2 regions of the Macrococcus psychrotolerans genome follow, and region 1 is predicted to be linked to the other one. Evidence: riboswitches for the same ligand, from Rfam matches in the RefSeq annotation. Region 1 holds a riboswitch; the other holds the start of a gene.
The links. A riboswitch is a leader RNA that binds a small molecule or an ion and turns the genes downstream of it on or off. The one in region 1 is predicted to bind S-adenosylmethionine.
Positions count from the first base shown of each region.

Region 1 (4,436 bases):
TCCACCATTTAATATCGAACCTTCAGGCTCTACGATAACGCGATGACTTTCTTTGAAGTGCTTTGCAAGACCTGTAAATGTTCCTCCACTGCCTGCACCAGCAACGATTGCATCAACCTTCCCAGCATCTCTTTTTATCTCCTTTGCCAGTTTATCGTAGCTTGAAGGATTATCTGCTGATTCAAATTGATTTGTATAGAATGCACCGGTTTCTTGAGCGAATTTCAGCGCTTCTTCGCGTGCGAAGAGCATTCCTTTTTCTGTAGGGGTATTTACGATTTCAGCCCCTAATGCATGCATGATGCTTTGTTTTTCGATGCTGAATTTCTCGGGAACATAGACACGTAGCTTTAATCCATACTGTTGACAGATGAGTGCAAGACCAATTCCTGTATTACCAGCTGTAGCTTCAACAACTGTACCGTTTTGAATATCACCACGAAGTAAAGCCTGTTCTAAAATGTTGACACCCAGTCTGTCTTTTACAGAGCCGCCCAGATTATAGAACTCAAGTTTTGCAAATAGACGGTTTCCTTTATTCAGTGGAAAATGCTTAAGTTCCACTAGCGGTGTATTACCGATTAAATCAGCAGGAGTTTTTCCTTTTTTTTTAGTTAATATTTGAAGATGAGCGAAACGATTCATCTGAGTGGATTGATAATCAAATCCCAAGTCGTTGGCAATCTCTTCCATTGTCTCCTTTAATGGATAATATTCTCTTTCCAGATCTTCGACAAGATTATGGTAACCTCGTGCGTCATAATGTGATTTAATCTGTTCTTTTTCATCTAAGGAATTGAACATTGTGTCCAATATAATGATGTTTCCATCTTCGGAGAGAAGCGGCTTATAAAGGGCAATCGCTTCTTTCTTTTCTTTATCTGTAAGGTGGTGAAAAGCAAAAGAAGAAATAAATGTATCTGTTTCTCTAGCATTGAAGTTCAGGAAATCGCCACGTTCGAACGTAATACCTGTCTTAGCCTCACCTAACTTTGTCATATCAATACTTGGTTCTACAGCCTGTACGTCCAATCCGCGCTGTAATAACATGTTTGTTAAATTCCCAGTTCCAGGACCAAATTCTGTTACGCGTTTTCCTGCGTGTTTTGTTGCTTCTTCTATCATAAAATCATAGTTTGAGAATACATCTTTATATTCGGGATTTTGTCCTGTTACAGCATCATCATAATCTGATGCCCATTCTTTAAAGATGTCCATAAAAGGTAAACTCATCGGTACACTCCTAATATTATTATTCTTATCAGATAACTCGGGATTAATAATATCATGAATTTATTATTTACTCAATATAATAGTTTGTGAATTTGTGTGCAAAGAAGTATAATATTTTAAAATGTATCTAAAGAAGGAGGGGAAAGGATGAAACAAGTGATGATAGTACCTTACGATAGTATATGGCAGCACCTTTATATAGGCGAAAAGAAAAGAGTGCTTCAGAAGTTAAAAAATATTAGTGCGATTCATCATATTGGGTCTACTGCGGTACCAGGTATGGACGCACGTGCGACGATAGATATTGCTGTAGAGGTGAAGCATGATATTGAAGAACTAAAGTTAGCTGAACTTGGATATCATTTAATCTGTAAAGAAGTATGTTATAAAGTATATGCTACAAAGGATCATCAATTTCATCTTTTTGTGTATAAAGAGGCAGATGAAGAATTATTGAAACGCATTAAGTTAAGAGATTATTTTCGAACATTTTCAAGTGAGAGAGATCGTTATAGTGCGTTCAAATGGGAACTTGCAAGAATTTATCCTTTTGATTTCTCTTCGTATAAAAAGGCGCGGGACATCTTCTTGACTGTAATTGAAGTTAAAGCGATGAACTGGAACGGATCGAACGAAGTACAGATATTCGGATAATATCTGAAAAATAAGTTATCTTATTGACAATCATGCTTTAAAGCTCTAATATAATTGATAACAATTAAACACTTATCGAGACGGACGGAGGGACAGGCCCGCTGATGTCCAGCAACCTGCAATATGTAAGGTGCTAATTCCTGCAGCTTATGCTGACAGATAAGACGTATAGACATCCTTATCTGAGGGTGTCTTTTTTATTAAGTGGACTTAATTGAATTTAATTAAGGGGTAATGACGATGAATGAACAAAATGTACTTAACTATATTGAATATAATAAAGAGGAATTTATTAAAATAAGCCACCAGATTCACGAACGCCCGGAACTTGGAAACGAAGAGTATTTTGCGTCTAGTTTACTCATCAAGACTTTATATAACGAAGGATTCACAATTGAGCGTGATATAGCAGGCCACGAGACAGGATTCATTGCGACATTTGAAAGTGAACATGAAGGACCGACGATTGCATTCTTAGCGGAATACGATGCTCTGCCTGGACTTGGTCATGCATGCGGACATAATATTATCGGAACATCAAGTGTGCTTGCAGGCGTGAGCATTAAAGAATATGTTGAAACGCACGGTGGTACGATTAAAGTATTTGGTACACCAGCTGAAGAGGGTGGTGTGAATGGTAGTGCAAAGGCGTCGTATGTTAAAGCTGGATTATTCTCTGAGTGCGATGTTGCTTTGATGATACATCCAGGACACGAGTCATATCGTACGGTGCCTACACTTGCTGTAGATGTATTTGAAGTCGAGTTCTTCGGTAAGACCGCACATGCTTCTGAGAATGCTCATAATGGGATTAACGCACTGGACGCAATGATCAGTTTCTTTAACGGGATTGCGCAGCTTCGTCAGCATATTCGAAAATCTGATAAAGTACATGGTGTAATATTGGATGGCGGCAAGAGCGCGAATATTATCCCGGATTACACGAAGGCAAGATTCTACACGCGCGCAATGAGTCGCAAGGAACTAGATGTGTTAACCGGCAAAGTTGAACGTGTTGCTGAAGGTGCTGCACTTACTGCGGGTGCAGAGTATAAGCTGAATCACATTCAAAATGGAGTAAATGAATTTATTCGAAATGATTTGTTAGATGATCTATTTGAACGTCATGCTAAAAAGCACAATGAGGTAATATTACATGATGATTTTGGTTTTGGATCAACAGATACAGGGAATGTGAGTCATGTTATCCCAACAATTCATCCGCATATAAAAATTGGGCCTTCAAGCCTAGTAGGGCATACTGTTGAATTTAAAGATGCTGCTGGTAGTGCACATGGAGATCATGCACTGATTCAAGGTGCTAAAATAATGGCGACGATGGCATTAGAACTCATTGATAATCCGGATGAATTAAAAGCGATAAAAAATTTACATACAGTGTTGAAGGGGAAAGTCTATGACCACCAATAAATTAAATATTTCACTTACGATGCGTGATCTGTATGGTGATAATGTGCTTTACACATCACGACCAAGCTATGGTTTTAATCCGTGGCTACAGCCTGAAGAACATCAGTCGAATTTATTAAGTGCCAGAGAATTAATCATTGCAGAGATGCCTGTTATTGTTCATAAAGCAACGGTAACTGAGAAGACATGTGAATTATTTGGCGCAGCGGGAGTAGCGATGCCCAAAACATATATCACGTATGAAACACGTGAAGAGTATGAAAAGGCTTTAAAAGAATATGCCGAGACAGGAAAGATATTCTTCCAATATGCGCACGAGACTGATATTGTGGACAATGATGATTATGTTGTACCACGAGACATATTTCTAGATTTAAACAACAAATCACTCATCCATAAATGGACGGGTGGAGAATATCTTCCAAAACGCGAAATTGTAAAAATTGATGATTTCCAAACACGTGTACGTGAATGGACGCTTCCTTTTGTTGTTAAGCCGGGTGACGAACATCCGACAGCAGGTGGATATGGTGTGATGCTATGTTATACAGAAGATGATGTGGAAAGTTCGATAAAACGCGTGCAGGCGGCAAGTGGTACCGAGCAGTTGATTATCGAACAATTTGTTGAACCTATTAAAAATTACTGCGTACAATATGCGTATAGCGAAGAGAAGGGCATCACATTTTTGGGTGCATCGCTTCAGATGGTAGAAAAATACGGTAAATACAGAGGTAATACAACAGATAGGAATGTACCTGAATCTGTAATTGAAGCCGGTAGAAAGATTATGAAGAATGGTGTCGATGCGGGCTATAAAGGGATTGCAGGATTTGATATATTAGTAGATAAAGATGATAATCTGTTTGCAATTGATTTAAACTTCAGACAAAATGGATCAAGTTCATTATTGTTACTGGATGATGTACTAAAAGGGGACTATAAAAAGTTCCTTGCCTATTACTCTGATGGTGATAATGCAGCATTCTATGAAACAATTTTAAACGAAGTAAAGAGTGGTAACTTATTCCCATTAGCATATTATGATGGAGATTATAGAGATAAAAATGCTTTCCCGTCACGCTTTATTTGTATATGGTATGGTGATGACGAAGCAT
Region 1 is NZ_CP124591.1:1,836,112-1,840,547, reverse strand. Features, by position in the region: gene QA539_RS10960 (pyridoxal-phosphate dependent enzyme) at 1-1,233, opposite strand, end outside; gene QA539_RS09635 (GrpB family protein) at 1,381-1,887, shown strand; SAM riboswitch class I at 1,957-2,053, shown strand; gene QA539_RS09630 (M20 family metallopeptidase) at 2,122-3,318, shown strand; gene ldmS (L-aspartate--L-methionine ligase LdmS) at 3,305-4,436, shown strand, end outside.

Region 2 (4,436 bases), 780 kb from region 1:
AATTTTAGCATCACCTTTGTGTCCTTCTTGTACCGCGATCAAGTTTGCGTAAGGTGAATCACTCTTTTCAATCGCAATTGAATCTTTTAATGGATTCAGTTTATTTTCAAGTGCAAAGTTAGAGTTAATGATCACTGCATCACCTTCACCATTGTTATATGATTTCGGTAAGAATTCAGCACTTTGCTTGTTGTTGAATTTAATGTTCTTCTTATTTTCTTTAATATCTTTAAACGTAGCTTTTACTGGATCTACGCCATCGTTCAATGTGATTAATCCAGCTTCAGTAAAGAATGATAAGAAACGCCCTTCTTCAGCTGGGTTATTTGATACAAATACTTCAGCGTTTTCTGGAAGCTCTTTTAATGATTTATATTTCTTTGAGTAGATAGCCATCGGTTCGATATGGATGTTACCTGCTGATTCAATTTTATATCCTTTTGCTTTCTTCTCAGTGTCTAAGTATGGTGTATGCTGGAAGAAGTTTGCATCAAGCTCACCTGCATCTAAGAAACGGTTCGGAGTTGTGTAGTCATTGATTGTCTTAATCTTTAAAGTATAGCCTTCTTTTTCTAATACTGGTTTAACTTGTTCAAGTAATTCCGCATGCGGTGCTGGTGAAGCGCCGACAGTAATCGTCTTATCGTCTTCTTTAGAAGCTTTCTTTTCGTTGCCTCCACAAGCTGCAAGTACAAGTACTAATGTAGCTACAAATAATAATGATATAAACTTTTTCATTTAATTCACTCTCTTTCCGTTATTTAATTTATAGTCAAATTCCATTGGAACTGATTATCGTTTATCAATACGTTTTGTGATTATATCACCGATAAATTGTATCGCAAATACAAGCAGTAATATTAACACTGTCGAAACTAAGATGACATCATTCTGTGCTCTAGTGAACCCTACTAAATAAGCTAGGTTCCCTAATCCACCTGCACCGATAACCCCGGCAATGGCAGTAGACCCTACTAAAGCGATTGCTGTTACTGTAATACCAGACACAAGTGCCGGTAAACTTTCAGGAATCAATACTTTACGAACTAATGTAAAGGTATTCGCACCCATTGACTGCACCGCTTCAATAACACCCTTATCAATTTCTTTCATCGCAATTTCAACGAGTCGCGCATAAAATGGTGAAGCTCCGATGATGAGTGCCGGCAATGCGCCTTTTACACCACTAATTGTCTGCATAATTAAGTTAGTAAACGGGAACAGGAGCAAGATTAAAATGATAAATGGTATCGCTCTGAATAAATTCACTAAAAATGCAGTGATGGAATAAAAGATGCGCACTCCTTTATTGTTACTGCGTGATGTGAGGAATAAGATAATCCCGATAATCAACCCGAAGAAAAATGTAAAGAAGGTTGCAATCAATGTCATTTGCAACGTTTCTACCGTTGCTGTCCATACATCTGCCCAAATTACATTTTTGAAGCTCAGCATCTCTTTAAGCGTATCTAAAAAACTAGTTTGCATCTTGTTCTACCTCCACTTCTACACCGTGACGCTTAAGTTCATCCGCAATTTTCGTAAGATCACCATTCACCGACGTTAAATGGACGATTAAATGTCCAAATGAGCCTGCTTGTGTATGCTTTACGTTACCTGCCAGAATATTCATATCCAGACCATACTTCTGTATCACCTGACTGACAATCGGCTGTCCTGTAGCAGAACCGATGAACTTAAGTCGAAGCAGTGTCCCTACAGGATACTCTGCTTTAATCTCCTTGATAGAAGCTTCCAGTTCTTCGTCAGAGATATCATCTTTTACGAAGCGCTTCGTAATGTTCGTCTGTGGATTGTTGAATACACTTAATACTGAACCTTCTTCAACGACCTTACCGTGTTCCATCACTGCGACACGATGGCAGATTTTACGGATAACTTCCATCTCGTGTGTAATCAGCACGATTGTTAAGTTCAGTTTCTTGTTGATATCAACGAGCAGTTCAAGAATTTCATCTGTCGTCTGAGGGTCAAGTGCACTTGTTGCTTCGTCACATAACAGTACTTTCGGATCGTTACTCAGTGCACGCGCGATACCTACACGCTGTTTTTGACCCCCAGACAGTTCGGAAGGATATGCATTTTCTCGACCATTGAGTCCAACAAGATTGATTAATGACTTCACCTTACCATCGATATCTAATTTCTTAACACCTGCAATTTCCAGTGGCAGCGCAATATTGTCATACACTGTACGCGACCACAATAAGTTAAAGTGCTGGAAGATCATCGAGATCTTCTGGCGTTTCATATTCAATGTTTTCTGATCAAGTTGATTGATAATATCATTATCAACCACCACTTCACCAGACGTCGGTTTTTCTAAACCGTTAAACATACGGATTAACGTACTTTTACCCGCACCACTAAAGCCGATGATTCCATAGATTTCACCTTGCGTAATATCCAGTGAAACACGATCTACAGCAGTGATGTCACCTTTTTTCGTTGTAAAAGTCTTTACAACATTATTTAACTTAATCACGTGCATCCTCCTAAAATAAAAAGTCGTCTTCCTTAAATACATAAGAAAGACGACATAGTGATATATTCGACTCTCTCATCTTCTAAAGTTTACACTTTATGTGAATTGGCACCATTTCTTTTCAGACGGTTGCCGGGCTTCAAAGGGCACATCCCTCCACCTCTCTTGATAAGAGCAACTATTAAATTGTTTTGTTAATGATTTTTATAATAAAGCAGATTGAATTATTCGTCAATAGATTTCGATAATATTTCGTATATTGAAGTAACAGACTCAAATCGAAATATCGTGTCAACGACTTCATTGTCTTTGACGATGAGCAATACAGGTACACTTGAAATCTTATACTGTGTACTGAGGGATTCATAATAATTCAAATCCAGCTTTAATATATCCAGCTTCAGTGACATGTTAACGATATCCAGCATCTTTTCTGCGAGTTTACATGTGCCACAAAAAGGGGTGTAGCCAAAAATAATATAATTGTCTTGTATTCTTTCTAGATCTTTAGATTGCAAATGCGTTCTGATACTCATAAGGTTGCGACTTACCTTTCCATTCAAACTGTTCTTTAATTTCAAAGTCATGACGACTGACAACTTTCGCTAAGTAATCAAGCGGACAATTACTCACCTCACCATACTTTGAATCGATATAAATATGATGTCCTTCGCTTAAATGACGCTTAAACCACGCTCTGATCTTGCGCCCTGCTTTATCACTGTCGGTCATGATATACACTTTATGATGATACAAGTCTTCAATCATGGCATCTAACTTCTCGATACCCATTGTGCCATTCGTGCAAATAATATGTACAGGTTCCGTTAATACTTCTTGTAATCTTTTCTTGTCTCGCTTACCCTCTACCACGATGACCTTCTGAATTACAGACATTTTCCATCACCTTTTTCGTCATATTAAAAAATCCTTGATAAATTTATTATCAAGGAAAGTATATCATTTATGCATTAATCATTTCATCATATTGCGCTTGATCCATTAATTCATCAAGTTCGCTGTCATCTGCTTCAACTTTGATCATCCATGCTTGATCCATAGCAGATTCATTTACTAATTCAGGAGAATCTTCTAATCCAGAGTTAACTTCAACAACTTTGCCTGAGATTGGAGCATATAATTCAGAAACAGTTTTAACCGACTCAACGCTACCAAATGGTGAACCAGTAGTAATTTCATCGCCTACTTCAGGAAGTTCAACGAATACGATATCCCCTAGTTCTGATTGTGCAAAGTCTGTAATTCCGATTACTTTTACGTTATCTTCTAATTTAACCCACTCATGATCTTTTGAAAATTTTAAGTTCGACATTATAAGCCCTCCATATAAATAAAATACTTAACACTTTTATAATGACATAATGTAAGCGTATCTTCAATCTTTTTTATAACCAAGTTTGTTTATAGTCCGCTTCTTTGAATCCTAAAGTGATTCTATCCTTATTTACAGCTAAAGGACGTTTTACAAGCATTCCATCTGAGGCAAGAAGCTCTAATTTCTCTTCATACGATTTATCCGGCAATGTTTCCTTTAAATCAAGCTCCTTATACTTTGTGCCTAGCCTGTTGAATAATAAATCCACATCAACACCAGTATTCTTAATAATTGTATCAAACTCTTTTGCAGTGGGTGTATGTTCCACAATGTGAATCGGCTCGAAACTCACACCATTATCCGCAAGGTATTTTGCTGCTTTTCTACAGGTTGTACAGCTGGGTAACTGATAAAATTTAATCATATGTAACCTCCTGAATGTGATACCTCAATCATAACAACTTTGTAAGATTACGACAACTAAGCGTTTTCTTTTCTTTACTTCTTAAAAAGAAGTATAATATAAGAAAAGTATATAAGGAGTAATAAAAGTGAGAACAATTAGTCAATACGAAGAGTTTAAAGAAATTATTG
Region 2 is NZ_CP124591.1:575,305-579,740, reverse strand. Features, by position in the region: gene QA539_RS03020 (MetQ/NlpA family ABC transporter substrate-binding protein) at 1-738, opposite strand, end outside; gene QA539_RS03015 (methionine ABC transporter permease) at 793-1,488, opposite strand; gene QA539_RS03010 (methionine ABC transporter ATP-binding protein) at 1,478-2,506, opposite strand; SAM riboswitch class I at 2,579-2,681, opposite strand; gene QA539_RS03005 (thioredoxin family protein) at 2,731-3,042, opposite strand; gene QA539_RS03000 (toprim domain-containing protein) at 3,014-3,403, opposite strand; gene gcvH (glycine cleavage system protein GcvH) at 3,471-3,839, opposite strand; gene QA539_RS02990 (Spx/MgsR family RNA polymerase-binding regulatory protein) at 3,913-4,266, opposite strand; gene QA539_RS02985 (thioredoxin family protein) at 4,394-4,436, shown strand, end outside.
Region 2: linked by a shared signal. The riboswitch ahead of QA539_RS03010 (methionine ABC transporter ATP-binding protein) and the one ahead of QA539_RS09630 (M20 family metallopeptidase) in region 1 are both predicted to bind S-adenosylmethionine.